2 linked regions of the Kordia antarctica genome follow. The protein of the gene in region 2 binds, or shares a complex with, the protein of the main gene of each other region. Links are inferred from orthologs where the notes say so. Each region holds a gene or a part of one and is shown on either strand. Other genes may lie near its edges.

What was found.
Region 1: the proteins of IMCC3317_RS01185 (region 2) and uvrB are in contact, whole or in part, in a crystal structure (PDB 7EGT), measured with the Thermus thermophilus proteins. The link is inferred for Kordia antarctica from one-to-one orthologs. Residues at the interface, in WP_096412145.1 of Thermus thermophilus: His654, Arg656, Phe657, Gln666, Asp668, Glu669, Lys680, Arg681, Leu682, Ser683, Lys685, Tyr686, Ala687; in WP_096411307.1 of Thermus thermophilus: Glu23, Leu25, Arg26, Asp27, Gly28, Glu29, Arg30, Phe31, Arg55, Glu326, Asp327, Phe328, Glu379, Ser382, Gln383, His398, Gly400, Arg401.

Annotation. Positions count from the first base shown.
Region 1 is NZ_CP019288.1:5,054,578-5,063,183, forward strand. The notes cover bases 1,810-4,808. They hold uvrB (excinuclease ABC subunit UvrB), read right to left. Parts: upstream 4,304-4,808; coding sequence 2,315-4,303; downstream 1,810-2,314. Other genes in these bases: IMCC3317_RS21165 (hypothetical protein), read left to right, coding at 1,810-1,973; IMCC3317_RS21175 (hypothetical protein), read right to left, coding at 4,509-4,808. Also shown: IMCC3317_RS21155 (ATP-binding cassette domain-containing protein), read right to left, coding at 1-426; IMCC3317_RS21160 (ABC transporter permease), read right to left, coding at 420-1,343; more of IMCC3317_RS21165, read left to right, coding at 1,587-1,809; more of IMCC3317_RS21175, read right to left, coding at 4,809-5,255; IMCC3317_RS21180 (T9SS type B sorting domain-containing protein), read right to left, coding at 5,369-8,606. UniProt on the Escherichia coli protein: The UvrABC repair system catalyzes the recognition and processing of DNA lesions. A damage recognition complex composed of 2 UvrA and 2 UvrB subunits scans DNA for abnormalities.
Region 2 is NZ_CP019288.1:256,511-265,132, reverse strand. Bases 2,664-5,678 are described here. They hold IMCC3317_RS01185 (ATP-dependent helicase), read right to left. Parts: upstream 5,334-5,678; coding sequence 2,994-5,333; downstream 2,664-2,993. Other genes in these bases: IMCC3317_RS01180 (hypothetical protein), read right to left, coding at 5,526-5,678; IMCC3317_RS01190 (TlpA family protein disulfide reductase), read left to right, coding at 2,664-2,907. In the rest of the region: IMCC3317_RS01195 (VIT domain-containing protein), read left to right, coding at 1-2,080; more of IMCC3317_RS01190, read left to right, coding at 2,401-2,663; more of IMCC3317_RS01180, read right to left, coding at 5,679-6,545; IMCC3317_RS01175 (protein-tyrosine phosphatase family protein), read left to right, coding at 6,718-7,974; IMCC3317_RS01170 (protein-tyrosine phosphatase family protein), read left to right, coding at 8,008-8,622. UniProt on the Escherichia coli protein: A helicase with DNA-dependent ATPase activity. Unwinds DNA duplexes with 3'-5' polarity. Translocates on single-stranded DNA with 3'-5' polarity. Initiates unwinding more efficiently from a nicked substrate than double-stranded DNA.

The sequences.
Region 1 (8,606 bases), 4.8 Mb from region 2 along the record:
ATCCAAGATAAAAACATCATTATTTTGAAGTAAAACACCTGTCATCGCTAATTTCTTTTTCATTCCTGTGGAATAGGTTTCTGCGTATTGCTGCAATGGCAACTCAAAAATATTCTTTTCTTTAAAGTCTACATTTTTAATATTTCGCGCATTACAGAGTAATTGTAAATATTCTTTTCCTGTAATTTTAGATAGAAACTCTGGATTCGTTTCTAAAAACCCAACAACATTTTTGATATTTCTTTTTTCATATTGAATGTTTCCTTCGTATGATTCCAAACCCGCAATACATTTGAATAAGGTTGTTTTTCCTGCGCCATTTTCGCCAACAATTCCGTGAATTTCTCCCGAATTGAAATGCAATTCTATTTCATTTAGAATTTGCTTTTTCCCGTATGATTTTGAAAGATTGATAACACTTAACATACTAATATAGAATTAAGTTTTTTGATAGATCGTTTGTAGAAATATGGAATAATCAGAATTAAAAGTGGCGGAAACAGTAAGCAAACCAGCATGGCAAGTGTTTGAAATAGATGAACTTGTGATGGATAATTACTGTATTTCCCTATAATTGTTAATAGGATAAAAGAATACCCTAACACTGTGAACAACAATGTAATTTGTAATCTTTCAAGCGAAAAAAATAAAGACAATCCAATGACAATTGGCAGTACTAAAAAACTGCTGAAAAGGATTGCTGTTTTTATTTTATGGTTTAAAAATTCTTTTGATGTCATACTGTGAATCCAAATATAATATAAAGGTTCTTGTTTTGAATAAAACGACATGCAACATACAAAAACTGCAATCAGGCTAAAAACTCCTAAGTTATAATTATCAACAAAAACAGCAATATAGGTGAGTATGTAGAGTACAGGAAATAACCAAAAAGTATTTCGAAAACCTATGACAAATTCAAATGGGTTTTTGCCAAAAGGTGTTGGAATTGTAATGCTTCTGATACCTAGATTATTAAAAAATGATAGCATTATAGCACCAACATGAATGATAATTATTTCTATAAAAGCTTGTTTGTAGCAGAGAAAACCACTAAACGGAAGCACAAATAGCGTATTTTCTAACATGCGTACTTTCCAAAATGTTTCTAGCGGAAAGCATTTTTGTAAAAAGACAGTTCGTTTTATGTTTCCTAACTTCAAAGTTAACAATAAGCCAATACCAATATAGTAATACGAAGCTTGCGAAATATTTTTAAAAATAGCTTCAGAAACCCAACTAAAAAGTGCAAGTAATAGCGCAAAACCAATCAGCGGAATGACGCCAAATTCGTCAATATGACGATAGATTCTTTTAAATTGTAGGGTGAAGTAGAAGTTCAATTTTGTAGTTTTGAGTTTTCTGAAAATCGAATATACATATAAAATTAAGTTTTTAATCTGAAGAAGTTCTGCATTGCTAAACTTTAGCGAATTCTTAACAAATCTCGTTAAAGTTGCAAACACGTAGTTTTACGTATTTTTTAGCTTCCAGAATAGTTTGCACGATTTTGCCAATTAGTTTTCTTACTTTTATAAATGGCATAGCTACTGAAAAAACATTTTATAAATTAAAATAAAAACGATATGTCAGTTCCAAAAACAGGTACGTACGCGCCATTAAACAAAACATTGACAATTACAATTGAAAGTGCAGATCCTTCCGATGGTCAAATTCAAGGAACATATGTACATAATTTTACGCCAGAAGGACCAATTACAGTTTCGGGGAAAGTTGGCGGGTATGCTTGGGTCAAAAATAATGATGGCGGAACCGGAACAGCACCATTTCATATCAACTTTACAGCTTCTGTTCGTCCAGAAGGTTCGCCGTATTGTATTGTTGATTTTTGGAACGGATTCTACACAAATGATGATACAATTGTAATTACAGGCAGTCGTTCATACGTGAAAAATGATGGCACAACGCAGTCTATTGGTTTAGGAACTTTAGAACTGTATTTGCAATCTTAAAAAAACGTGAGTTCGATATAAAATTTCAGAGTATTGTTTTGTCTTTTCCGCAGTATAGCAGGGATTTTTCGTTAAGAATTTTCGAAGCCTTGGAGAAAATTTAGAAAAATTCATGCGGTTTTAGTTTTTCCCCTAAAAGAAAAACTAAAAATACCTCTGGAAAAGCGCACTTTCTTTTGTTTCTTTTCTTTGTGCGAGCAAAGAAAACGAAAATAACAGAATGAAAATCAAATGCTTAGCAGTTATTTCAAAGCTATGTTCAAAATTTTATTTGAGTAAACTTACATCAAACTCACGTTAAAAAAGTATATTTTCTCATAAAAGCATTAGTGTGTCGAAACTTATAGCTTCTCTTGCAACAACTTAATTTCATCACGATATTTCGCAGCGTCCATAAAATTCAACTCTTTTGCGGCAGTTTCCATTGCTTTTCGCTTTTCGCGAATTAACTTTTCTAGTTGTGCTTTGGTCAAGTATTCCAAATCTGGTTCGGCAGCAGCTTTCGCCTTAATTTCATCTTCCCAAGCCAAACTATCATCTTTCCCAAGAATTGAACTCAAAGCTTTGTTCAATCCTGTTGGTGTAATGCCATGTTTTGTATTGTATTCTATTTGTTTCTCGCGCCTGTATTCGGTTTCGTCCATTGTTTTTTGCATACTTTTCGTAATTCTATCCGCATACAAAATTGCTCTTCCATTCACGTTTCTCGCAGCTCTACCAATAGTTTGTGTTAGTGATCGCGCGGAACGTAAAAAACCTTCTTTATCCGCATCTAAAATCGCTACTAATGATACTTCTGGTAAATCCAATCCTTCACGAAGTAAGTTGATACCAACCAACACATCAAAGATACCTTTTCGCAAATCTTGCATAATTTGTACACGTTCCAACGTATCAACATCACTGTGAATGTAGCGACATCGAATTTGAATTCGCGATAGATATTTTGTCAATTCTTCTGCCATTCTTTTGGTTAAAGTTGTCACCAACACACGTTCATCTTTTTCGGTGCGAAGATGAATTTCTTCTACCAAATTATCAATCTGATTTAAACTTGGACGCACTTCAATAATCGGATCTAATAATCCTGTCGGACGAATTACTTGTTCTACAACTACGCCTTCTGTTTTGTGCAATTCATAATCCGCAGGCGTTGCACTTACATAAATTACTTGGTTTTGAATGACTTCAAATTCTTCAAATTTCAAAGGTCGGTTGTCCATTGCGGCTGGCAATCTGAAACCGTATTCTACTAAGTTTTCTTTTCTACTTCTATCGCCGCCGTACATCGCATGCACTTGCGAAATAGTTACGTGACTTTCATCGACAATCATTAAATAATCATCTGGAAAATAGTCTAACAAACAAAAAGGACGCGTTCCTGGCGCTCTTCCATCTAAATATCTAGAGTAGTTTTCAATTCCAGAACAATAGCCTAATTCACGAATCATTTCCAAGTCAAAATTTGTGCGTTCTTCCAAACGTTTTGCTTCTAAATGTTTTCCTATTTCCTTGAAATAATCTACTTGTTTTACCATATCTTCCTGAATTTGATGAATGGCATTTTGCAACACATCTTGCGAGGTTACAAACATATTTGCAGGATAAATGGTGAGTTCTTCGTATTTTTCCAACACATTATTTGTGGCAGGATCAAACGATTCTATTTCTTCTATTTCATCGCCAAAGAAGTGAATTCTGAATGCAAAATCGGCATAACCAGGAAAAACATCCACCACATCACCTTTCACACGAAACGAACCGCGTAAAAAATCGGCTTCCGTTCTGGAATATAAACTTTGCACCAAACGATGTAATAATTTAGTTCGTGAAATCACTTGCTCACGTTCTAAAGTGATGACATTTTTCTGAAATTCCACAGGATTTCCAATACCATATAAACAGGAAACTGACGCAACTACAATGACATCGCGACGTCCCGAAAGTAGGGAAGAAGTTGTGCTGAGTCGCAATTTTTCAATTTCTTCGTTAATGGATAAATCTTTTTCAATATACGTTCCCGAAGACGGCATATACGCTTCTGGCTGATAATAATCGTAGTAAGACACAAAATATTCCACTGCATTTTCAGGAAAGAATAGCTTAAATTCTGAGTACAATTGTGCTGCCAACGTTTTATTATGTGCTAAAACAAGCGTTGGTTTTTGAACTTCTTCAATCACATTGGCAACGGTAAATGTTTTTCCCGATCCGGTAACTCCTAACAAGGTTTGATAGCGTTCGTCAGCTTCAATTCCTGCAATTAATTCTTTGATGGCTTGCGGTTGATCTCCAGTAGGGGAAAAGTCAGATACTAATTTGAATTTCATAAAATGTATTTGCTTATGTCTGTATTTGGGCGTTACCACAAGGGTCAGGCTTTCGGCAGTCGCTTTTTGCATTGTCATTCCTGCGAAGGCAGGAATCCAACACAAAAGAGCTCCAACAATGCCTTAATCCTTAACGCGCTGAAGTGCAAAAATAATGAAAACTACTGAAGAAGTTGCAGTTGTGAGGAAATGTGTCTGTAAAACTTTAAACTAAAAAATCAGTATTTCGCATTTCATAATTGAGACCTTGATAATTTTCTTTGTCAATCTGTTTTAAAACAAAATCTAAATGCCAAATTAATCTATTGTATGATCCATTATCAATAGCTCTTTGACCAGTAAGCATACTTGTGAAAAATACAGGAGTACCTTCCAACTCTGAATTGTTTATAATAATTTCTGTTCCTAATTCTGGATTAAATTCAAACTCAAAGTTTGTAGATATTTTGTGTTTATTTTGTTTCATAAAATATCTGGCAGCAGTATTAGAAACTACAATAATTTTTGGCTTTGCAGATAGGATTATTTCTCTTGAAATTTGTAATTGCTTATCAAGGAAATCCTTACTGATATTATCTTTCAGTAATTCATCTACAAAACGTTGTTTTGTTTCTCGAAAGAAAAAAAAATCTAAATGAGACCATTTAATGCTTAGTTTATTCGAAATATCAACAAACTTTTTAAAATAAGGATGAATTTTTCCTTCTAAATTGTTTTCAGTCTGATCCATGCTAAAAAAGTGACTTTTTGTATCTGATCCTTTTTTAAAAGATGGATTGATACCAATAAAAAGAATCGAATTCTTAATTACTTCTTTGTGAATTGCATAACCTCTAGATATAATTCTGTCATGAACTTTGTCAGCATTATTCCAAACTGTTATTTCTTGAAACTTTGGGTTTTTCCAAATTTCTTCAATTTCATCAGAATACTTTTCTTCAATTTGAACCATATATATAGTATTATGAAATGATTTTTAGGTTGAATGTTGTAAGCTAACAATTGTTTCTTCCCCAAAAAATAAACCTAAAATGAATACAACTATTTTAATTTTTCCCATAGATATTACCGTTTCAACGTAAAATGACCTTTTACATCAAATGATGTTGGACCATCTTTTATTTCTGCTAAAAACCAATAATCGCTTGAAGGCAGTTTACGACCTCTGTACGTTCCGTCCCAACCACGATCGCCAGCACGTAAGGTTTTGATGAGTTTTCCATATCTGTCAAAGATATATACTATCGATTTTGGAAGCGTTTCGATTCCGATAATGTGCCAAGTGTCATTGAAACCATCATTGTTTGGCGTCACAAATTGAATGTAATCAATGACTACAGCTTCTTCGCTTACTTCGCCACAACCATTTACATCTGAAACAGTTACCGTATGATATCCTGGGCCGACAAATTCAAATACATTTGAAACTTGCGGCGTTCCACCATCTAACGAATATAAGTAATCTCCGTTTCCACTTGCGGTTACGGTGATTGTATTGTTGTCAGAGAAGTGTACGACATCAATATCAACAATAGTAGCCAATTCCGATTCGTTTACCGTAAAACTTGCCATTGCTGAACAACCAAACGGACTTGTGACAGTTACGTCGTAGGTTCCGATGGAAGTAATATTAATAGAAGCTGTCGTTTCACTTGTTGACCAAGCGTATGTGTTTCCAGTTGCCGAACCTGCGGTTACTGTTAGTGGAAGATCGTTTAGACATAAGGTAATATCTTCTGGAAGATTTACTTCTGGCAAAGGGTGAATTATGGTATTGAATTGAGTTGTGTCATAACAACCTGTTGTATTGTTTTCGACACGGATATGAATAATTTGTCCGTTAAACGCGCTGTATAATGTTGGTAATGGAGCTACATCATTTTGTGCATCTTCAATACTTACATGATAACTTGCTGTAAATAATGCTGGATTTTGCGCTCCTAATACGGTTGCTGTTTGTTGTGATAGATTGAATACTTGCGTAGAATCTGTACTGTTACTGATACAGGCTTCCATATCACTGACAGGATTTGCATCTGGATTCGGATTGATGTTAATGTCAATACTATCTACAAAATAACAAGTTGTATCATCATTTTCTGCTCTGATAAAGATTGTTTCTGGATTTGTAGCATAGGTGTAAATATCAGGAAGCGGATTGGTTTCAGTGTCTGCGTCTGCCGCCGAATTGTAATATGATAAGGAAACACCTGTAGCATCATCAATGATGATTTCGTCTATTTGGCGTAAATCGACTGTTCCAGGTATTTCGGCTTCACAGAAAGTAGCTTCTGTAACATTGTTTAGCAATGGTGGTAAATTCACATGTAATGTAAACGGAATTACGACATAACAACCCGAAATGGTATTGATTAATCGTACAAAAATTGGTTGCGGATTGGTTACGTTTGTATAATTTGTTGGGTCAGGAATTGCGTTGGTTCCATCGTCTGCATCTTCTTGTGTTTCGTGATAGGTGATGACAACATTATCTTGTCTGATATTTAATATAAAGAATTCAGCTTCTGTCAAATCGAAAAGAACTTGTCCATCATAATCTGTATCACAAACCGTTACATCTGGTGCCGGATTTGTTTCAGGAACTTGAATTACATTTAATTCAAAATCGACCACAATCATACAGTCAGAATCATTTGTAATTCTGGTATATATTGCATGCGGATTTGTAACGTTGGTAAATGTATTTCCAATCGGATCTACATTATTCGTTGCATCATCAAAAGATAAGTGAAAAGAGATGACTAAGTTTTGTGAAATTCCCGCACGGATTTCTGCTTCTGTGTCGGTAAGATCAAACGTGTCAATTCCGTCATTACTAGCATCATCACAGACAAAAATATCTGTTGGCTCATTATACATTGGCGCAGGACTTACTTGAATTACAAAGGAAGAAACTGCAAAACAATCTGGATCTGTATCATTTTCAATACGCACATGAATTGTTTGCGGATTTGTTTGGTTTGCGTATGAAACCGTTTTGTCAATTTCGTTTGTTTTGTCCAAAGCATCTTGATCCGTTGGATAGTAGAAAACTGTCATTGCTGTTTGACCATTTAAGATTTCATCATCTTTGATCTCCATAATGAAGTTTTCAGTTTGATCTGCATCTGTTTCACACAATTGATAAAAATCTGTGGCAATAACTTCTGGAATTGTATTTACAATAATCGGTAGTTCTACTACTGTAAAACAGCCTGTTGTAGCATTTTCTACACGAACATATGCAGATGATGTTGCTGTATTATAGACAGTAGGATCTGGAATTATGTTGGTATTCTCAAAAGCATCTGCTTCCAAGGAATGATAGCTAATGTTGATATTGGTTAAGTCTGCAATAATTTCTGGTTGACTTTGCGTTAAATCTACATCTGCAATACCGTCAGTATCTTCATCACATCTTAACAAGGTAGACGGTTGCATAACTGTTGGTGCTGGCAATATTTCAATAAGAAACGATGAAATTTCTGTACAGTTCGTTGCAGGATTGGTATACCTATAAAATATTTCTTGTGGATTGGATGAGTTTACATACGGAGCTACAATAGGATTGGCAAAAACGTTCGCATCGCCTGGTGTTTCATAATAAGATATAGTATATGTGGTATTTGCGCCTTGAATTGTGGATGTAAATGTAGTTAAATCAATTGCTACAACGAAGTCATCATCGGTGTCGCAATACGTTAACGTGCCAAGGTTTGGAGCCGTAACATTCGGATGCACAGTTAAGGTAATCTCAGCAAAATCTTCACAGCCCATATCATCTGAAAGTGTTAGGAAAATATCTTGCGGATTGGAAGTGTTTGAATATAGAACTGTAATGTCAATAGGATTTACAGCATTGGTTCTATCATCTTCACTTTCGTAAAATACAATACCCACATAATCCAAATTATTTTGAATCCTATCAAAAACCGTTTGAAGGTTGAATTCAAAAATACCATCATTACTCGGATCATCACAACGAATGACGTTTTCAATATTTGTAGCGGTTAATAACGCATTACTGTGTACCACAAATTGCGTGACCGTAAAACAACCAGCAGCATCCACAACTCTAATATATAGTGTTTGTAGGTCAATAACGGTATTGTCAAAAGCTGTTACGTCAGGAACCGGATTGGCACCAGTATTAGCATCATCAGAAGAAGTATGTACCGTAGTTGTAACGCCCGTTAATCCCATGGTAACTTCATTGAGGAAATCTGTAAAGTCAAATGTTGCAAAGCCATCGTGATCAGCATCACAAGCGTCAATTAAGTTTCGGTCAGGAGGATTCAACATA
Region 2 (8,622 bases):
AACGTATCTAAATTTAACTTCAAAAACTGCGTTAGAAGCTTTTTCTGATTTAAAATATGAACAATATCGTTTTTTAGGTTTTACATCCAATGCAAAAAACATAGATGTTTATCCTAATATGCCTGTCAATGTTGGAAATACGTTTTCCATTGCTGGAAAAAATATCAACAATAGCGATAGTGTTATTTTACATTTTGGATACGGAACAACGGTGGAACAAAGTGTTGTGTTAAACCTAAAAGATGGACAGAAAAATGTAACAACTGTTCCACGAATGTGGGCGCAAAAAAAGTTGGTGTATTTACAGAAAAATGCTAAAGAAAATAAATCTCAAATTGTCAATTTAGGAACTAACTATGGTTTGGTTACCGATTATACTTCGTTGATTGTGTTGGAAGCTGTGATGGATTATGTTCGTTATAAAATTGAACCGCCAGCAGAATTATTAGAAGAATACAATAAAATTTTAGCTGATATTGAATTGAATAAAAAGAAATATCCTAACGGAATGCCGCCGCCAATTCATGAGTTAATTGATGTTGTTGAAGATGATATGGAAATTGAAGAATCTGTAATAGAATTTAGAAGTACAAATTCTTTTAGAGGAAATACAAATACTCAAACTTCATTTCAGTTCGATACTACCGATGAAGTACAAACGCAAAGTTTAGTACCAAACAGAATTTTAAATGTGGAAGCTGATAAAGATATAGAAATTGAAGAAGTTCCATTTTCTATCATAGAAGATTCGCCAGTTTTCCCAGGTTGTGAAAGTATTGGTAATAGAAGCGATCGTAAACGCTGTTTTTCTCAAAAAATACAAAAACACGTGGAAGCTAATTTTAATATGGCTTTAGTTAGCACGCTCAATTTACCTGAAGGAAGACAACGTGCAACTGCAATGTTTACGATTACTGAAACTGGAACTATTGAAACTATTTTGGTTCGATCGTCACATGAACGTATTTCAGAAGAAGTAAAGCGTGTGTTGCGTTTATTACCACAAATGACACCTGGACAACAACGGGGAAAAAAGGTAAGTGTTCGATATACATTACCGATTATTTTTACTATAAATGCAAACGGAAATACGATTACGCAAACAGCACAATCACAACAAAATGAAACTGTTATAAAAAAACCTCGCAAACCTAAAATTCGATTTCAAGTTGATGATTTAACAGTAAACACAGTATATGTCAAAGAATTGCGTCAGTTTAAAACCAAAGAAGAAGCGTATGATTTTTACCTAATTCAGCGTACAAAATATGTTGGTATTCCTGCGTATTATGTAGATGTTTCTAATCTTTTTAGAGATGAATTTAAAGCGCATGATTTTTCGGAGCGAATTGCCTCAAATATTGCCGAAACCGACTTTGATAATTATGAATTATTGAAAGTATACGGCTATCAATTACAAGAAAATAATCAAAATTGGTTAGCCGTTTTTATATTTAAACGTGTGTTGGAATTGCGTTCGGAAGATTCACAATCATATCGTGATTTGGCATTGGCGTATGAAAATGTAGGCAAATGTCAGGAAGCTTTTGATTTGTTTGAAGGTATTATTTCTGGGGAAATTTACAAGAATGCACACAGACGTAATTTTGCAAGTGTGAAACAAATTGCATTGAACGAAATTCATCATTTGACTGAAAATTATAAAGGTGATATCGATACGAGTGCGCTCGATAAAACAAGCGTTCCGAAAGAAACTTTTGATGTCAGAATCGTAGTCGATTGGAATCATAATGATACAGATATTGATTTACACGTGATTGATCCGAATTTGGAAGAATGCTCGTATAAACACACTAGAACAAAGATTGGTGGGAAAATTTCGCAAGACATGACGCAAGGTTTTGGTCCAGAAGAATTCACGTTGAAAAACGCTATAAAAGGCGATTATTTTGTGAAGATTAAATACTTTGGTGATCGTTATCAAAAAATAGAGAATCCAACTTTTATGAAAGTGACTTTATACAAATATTACGGAACGAAGAAAGAAACCAAAGAAGTGAAAATTATTCGTTTGGCGGAATCTAATGAGAAGTTGATTGTAGCGAAATTGAGGTTTTAGGTATTCACTTCGACTCCGCTCAGTGTACTGCTTTTAGGTTTTTAGAAACGTCATTGCGATGAACGAAGTAATCTGTTGCTCAATAAAAAGATTGCTTTGCTATCGCTCGCAATGACGCTTCTGAAGTATAACTAAACGTCCGTTCGAGTAAAATCTTGAAAAGATTTTGTATCGAGAACAACTTTGGATTTCTGAGCTGTTCTCGATACAAATTTGTTCCACAAATTCACTCGAACTGACGGTTTGTGCTATTAAGAAAAACAATAATATTCAAATCAAAAAAAATCATATCTTACATCAAACATTAAAACAAACTTAACATGCGTTTAAAATTCATTACAACTCTATTTTTTAGTCTTTTCATTTTAGTAGGATATTCTCAAGATGGCGACGTTGCCAAAAAAGGACAAGACGTTTCTGACCTAGTATTTACAGTAGAAAATGGCAAAGAAATTAAATTATCCGATTATAAAGATAAAGTCGTATTTATTAACTTTTTCGCGAATTGGTGTGGACCTTGCAAATTAGAAATGCCATATTTAGAAAAACATGTTTGGTTAAAACATAAAGACAATAAGAATTTTGCCATGTTTGGATTTGGTCGCGGAGATAATCTAGCGAAAGTGCGAAAATTTCAAAAAGATTTTAAAGCTACATTTCCAATGCATCCAGATGCTTCCAAAGCGATTTACAACAATTTTGCAACGAAATATATTCCACGAAATTATATTATTAAAAATGGTAAAATCGTTTATGCTTCTACCGGGTTTTCAGAAGAAGAATTTGAAAATATGATTGAATTGTTGGATACACTTTTAAAAGAATAATACATTGTGGAAACAATTCACTTTCCTTATTTTAAATGTTAAATGCTAAATTTTAAATTAATTTTCTCACTCATAAACTAATAAACTCAAGAAACAACTTTCAACTTCGCAAAACGCAATAATAACTTCTTGATTCCGCCAACTTGAAAATTAATTTCTGCTTTTCTGTCTGCGCCAACGCCATCAATTTTTAGAATTTCTCCACGCCCAAATCGCGTGTGTTCTACGATGGTTCCTGGAGTTAAATCGCCATCAAATAAACTTGGACTTGCTGGAGCAGCATCCGAAGAAGATGGTTTTAGTTTACGTAGTTTCCGAACTTGTTCTGGTGATGGACTACCAACAACTGGCGGACGACCTGTTTTGGGTTTTTGTAAACGCAATTTGCTTTTGTCTACTTCGCCAAAAATATCATTGTCAATTAATGGCTTGTAACGATAACTATCAATTGGCGTGATGTAATCTAAATATTTATCATCAATTTCTTGAATGAATCTACTTGGTTCGGCATCGACCAATTTTCCCCATCGATAACGACTTAACGTATACGTTAGATACGCTTGTTTTTCTGCGCGCGTCAACGCCACATAGAATAAACGACGTTCTTCTTCCAGTTCGCTTCGTGTATTCATACTCATTCCGGAAGGAAATAAATCTTCTTCCATTCCGACAATATATACATGCGGAAATTCTAGTCCTTTTGCCAAGTGAATCGTCATTAAAGCAACTCTGTCGTCGTCTCCTTTGTCATTATCCATGTCCGTAGCAAGTGCAACATCTTCTAGAAATTCTGCCAAAGCTCCTGTCGCATCAACGACTTCTATTTGTCCTTCTACGAAATCTTTGATCCCATTTAGTAATTCTTCTATATTCTCAATACGTGCAATTCCTTCAGGCGTTCCATCTTTTTTAAGTTCTTGAACTAATCCTGTTTTTTTAGTAACATGCTCCGTTAATTCGAATGCATTTGCACCTTCACTCATAATCTGAAAACTTTTAACCATCGTGGTAAAGTTTTCTAATTTATTTTTGGTTCCGCTATTTATTTTTAGATCGATCTTAGAAATGTTTTCCATTACTTCGAACATAGAACGTCCGTAATGTTTGGCTGCAACGACTAATTTATCAATCGTAGTTTGCCCAATTCCACGCGCAGGATAATTAATCACACGTTTTAAACTTTCTTCATCTTTCGGATTCACAATTAAACGCAAATATGCCAACACATCTTTGATTTCTTTCCGTTGATAGAATGATAAACCGCCATAAATTCGATACGGAATGTCACGCTTTCGCAACGCATCTTCCATTGCTCTCGATTGTGCATTGGTGCGATATAAAATAGCAAAATCGCCATTGTGTAATTGTTCGCGCATTTTGGTTTCAAAGATAGAACCTGCTACAAAACGTCCTTCTTCTCCATCGGTTGCACTTCGGTTGACTTTTATTTTTCCGCCATCATCATTTGCAGTCCAAACGACTTTATCAATTCTAGTTTTATTCTGCTCAATTACTGAATTTGCCGCTTCTACAATGTTTTTGGTCGAACGGTAATTTTGTTCCAAACGATACATTTCAACATTGTCATAATCTTTCTGGAAGTTTAGAATGTTGTTGATGTTTGCACCACGAAAGGCATAGATACTTTGAGAATCATCTCCAACGACACAAATATTTTGAAAACGATCTGCCAAAGCCTTAACAATCAAGTATTGCGAATGGTTTGTATCTTGATACTCATCTACCAAAATGTAGCGAAAACGGTTTTGATATTTCGCCAACACATCTGGAAAACGGTTTAGTAATTCGTTGGTTCTGAGTAGTAAATCATCAAAATCCATCGCGCCAGCTTTAAAACATCGATCTACATATTCTTTGTAAATCTCGCCCATTCTCGGACGTTTTGCCATCGCGTCAGCTTCGACTAAATCTGCATTGTTAAAATATGCTCTAACTGTAATTAAATTGTTCTTGAAAGAAGAAATTCGCGAACGCACTTGTTTATATTTATAAATATCTTTGTCAAGTTGCATTTCCTTGATGATGGAACGAATTAGACGTTCAGAATCTTGTGTATCGTAAATGGTAAAGTTGCTTGGATAACCGAGTTTGTCCGCTTCAAAACGTAATATTTTTGCAAAAATGGAGTGAAATGTTCCCATCCACAGATTTTTTGCTTCGCTTCCACCAACAATATCCGCAATACGCTTTTTCATTTCACGCGCGGCTTTGTTGGTAAACGTTAACGCCAATATACTAAACGCATCTACGCCTTGACTCATTAAATACGCAATGCGATATGTAAGTACTCTCGTTTTTCCAGAACCTGCGCCTGCAATGACCATTAACGCACCATCTTTGTGAATTGCCGGCGCGCGTTGTGCATCATTTAGTTGAGAAATGTAGTGTTGAATGTCTTGCTCCATAATTACTCCAAAAATAAAACACTCAACTCGCTATTACAACTGTTTTTTATTCTTTATTGAAAGATTAAAGAATTGAACGATTAAATGATTACGGAATTGAAAGATTAAATGATTGAAGAATTAAAAAAACTGTTAACTGAAAACTGCCTACTGCACTTTTATATTTAAAATTTAGACTTTAACATTTAGCATTTACAAAGAGCGTTCTCTAATTTTCTCTGCGCGTTTTATTTGAAATGGTGTAAACCAATCCCAACTGATTCCAACGGAAATTTGATTGCCCGAATCGACAAAACGATAGTTGTAATTGTCATGTCCATAGATGTAACTCGCAAAGATTCCTATGTTACTATCAAATGGATAAAGTGTTAGTGTAGTTTCACTTCGTAACGGTTCAACAAAAGGATGCGCACCTTGAATGATTTCAAATTTTTGTTCAAAAGCATAGCGTAAATCAGGTTTCCACGCATGCACAAATTCATATCCTAAACTGAATCTATTTCTACCATAAATATTAATGTCAAAGTCTGAAAAACCACCAAAATCAAACAGCCATAAAAATCGATTGTGATATAGTTCCCAAGAAGTTGTAAACGAATGTACTTTGTATGGTTTGTCAAATTCATTCAAATTATTGAATCTAAAATTAAAAGAAAACTTTGTTGTGTTTGTAGAGAAGTTTCCGTTATTTCTATTTAGCAAATCGGATAAATTTGTATCATCTGTAATTGTTGCATGAAAGTCAGTACACGCGACAGATTCGTCATCTTCACCAGCTAAAAAAGCACAACCAGATTGTCCGTTGGAATAATGACCGCTTTCAACTGCCCAAGCAAAAAAGTTGTTACTTTTCGTTTTTACCAAACGTTGCCAACCAAACATAAAACGATACGAAGGCGTTTTTACTGGTTTGGAATCTTCTGCATACATGCGAATATGTGGTTGAAATGTAATGTATATAGCGTCGCTCGGTTTTTCAATACTGTTTTGCATCACGCTTCGCATATCATTGTAAATACTATAATATACCGTTGGTTTTGCGTCGAAAAGTATATCTTCCTTTGCGTTATTATTCGTCAAAAATCCAAATGTTGGTTTTACTACAATCGGATAGTAATCTGTAAACGCATTGTTATCAGCTTCATTATTGTTTTGAGAAAAACCCGTAAAGATAATTCCTATTAATAGAAAGATGAATACTATTTTTTTCATGATGGCAGTATTTTGGACTTTGTAAAAGTATTGTTTTTAGGAATGAATACAATCACTACATATATTGATTTTGAAATAAATAGTTGGTGATTCTTAATGTATTCAAAAATTACGTAAAACTACGTTGCAAGAACTCTCAAATATTTCATTAATTTTAGAAAAAAATAATTACATGGGTTATCCAAAAGAAATCTTGATTCTCAGACATGCTGAAAAACCTGCTGATGCAAGTAATGAAAACTTATCTATTAAAGGATATGAACGTGCGGCGGCACTCGCCTATTATTTGCCTGATGCTTTCGGTACTGTTGATCATATTTTTGCGGCTGGCGTTGGACTTAAAAGTCATAGCGAACGTCCACGTGAAACTATTACACCATTGGCAAAACGACTTGGCAAAAAAATACATGACAGTTATTTAAAGTATCAATATCAAGAGATGATTGATCATATTTTTGGTGATGATACGTATACAGATTCAACTATTGCAATTGCTTGGCAACATACTGATATTGAGGATATTTCAACAGCATTTGGCGCGCAAAAAGTTCCAACCAAGAAATGGCCAGAAGATTGTTTTGATTTGGTTTGGAAACTTACACTGAATGAAGATAAAAGTTATGCCTTGACACAAATTCCGCAGTTGTTAATGCATGGAGACTCAGACGATATTATTGTAGATCCTGTAAAGTTTTCTTTCTGTGAAGAACTACAGACCATTAGTGCATTGGATTTATGCGGAATGAAACCTATGCAACCTGCAGGGAATTTTCCGAATATTGCAATGACTTGTATTTTTAAAATTCCAGATTCACATCTTCCAAAAGGAATGACGGAACAATATATTTTTGTTGGTGCCGGTTTTTTATTGAGTGAAACTGCTATTATCAACAATGAAATTGCTGCGGTTTTAAACGTTGCGTACGATGTAAATGATGCAGAAGATTTGCAAATCCCATTCTCTGATCCAGCAGTAGATAAAAGAGCCGCTTTGCCTTTTCCGTTGGCTTCAAACGAGAAGTATTATTTGAATCAATTGGCAAAGGTTGGTTTGGTTGATGGAAACGAAAATGATATGATGACATTGGTTTCGGCGGTTTTTGAAGCAGATCAATTGTTGAATTTTCCATCGCCAACAAAACAAAAAGATGATGGAATGGTAAACTTTTATGCGCAAGGAAATTTAATGATTCATTGTCATGATGGCGGAAGTCGTTCGGTAACAATTACCGCATTGTATTTATATTACAAATTTTATGTAAATACGGACACTACTTTCCAACAAGTATATAAAAGTATTATTTGCTTGCGCTGGAATTATTCTACTAATAATCATCCAACACAAGGAATTTGCGAAAATGCATATGAAGTATTGAATACGTTTGAAGCGTTATTTCCAGAACCAATTCGTAAAATGTCGAAAGTTTAAACTGAAAAAACAACCAACTAAAACTACACTATTATGTCACAAACATTTTGTGAAGAATTATATAACATTAAACAACAAGATTCTCCTGATTTACCAGGTTTTTGTTCTGTTAAGCAACCTTGGATACGACCTACGAATCTTCAAGAGTCAAACATAATGACGCCTATTTTTCAAATACCAAATGCATCAGTACCTAAAGGACTTGAAGTACAATATATTTATGTTGGTATTGGTTATGGTTTGGAACAGAATCTAATATCTCCTAATACTATTGCTGGTGTTTTAAATGTTGCTTATGATGTGAATGATCCTGCTGATTTACAAAATGCATATGATCCTACTGACCCAGAAATCATAAAAATTTTTGATGAGGAACTTGGTATTTGGTATTTTCCATCATTGCTTAGTAAAGTTGCACTTGTTGATGGAAATGAAAATGAAATGATGACATTGGTATCTGCTATTTATATGGCAGATCAGTTGTTAAATTTTCCTTCACTTACGGAGCAAACACAAGAAACTACTAAAAACCCTGGAGATCCGATGACTAATTTTTATCAGCAAGGAAATCTATTCATTCATTGTCATGATGGCGGAAGTCGTTCGGTAACTATTACAGCCTTATATATTTATTACAAGTTTTTTGTT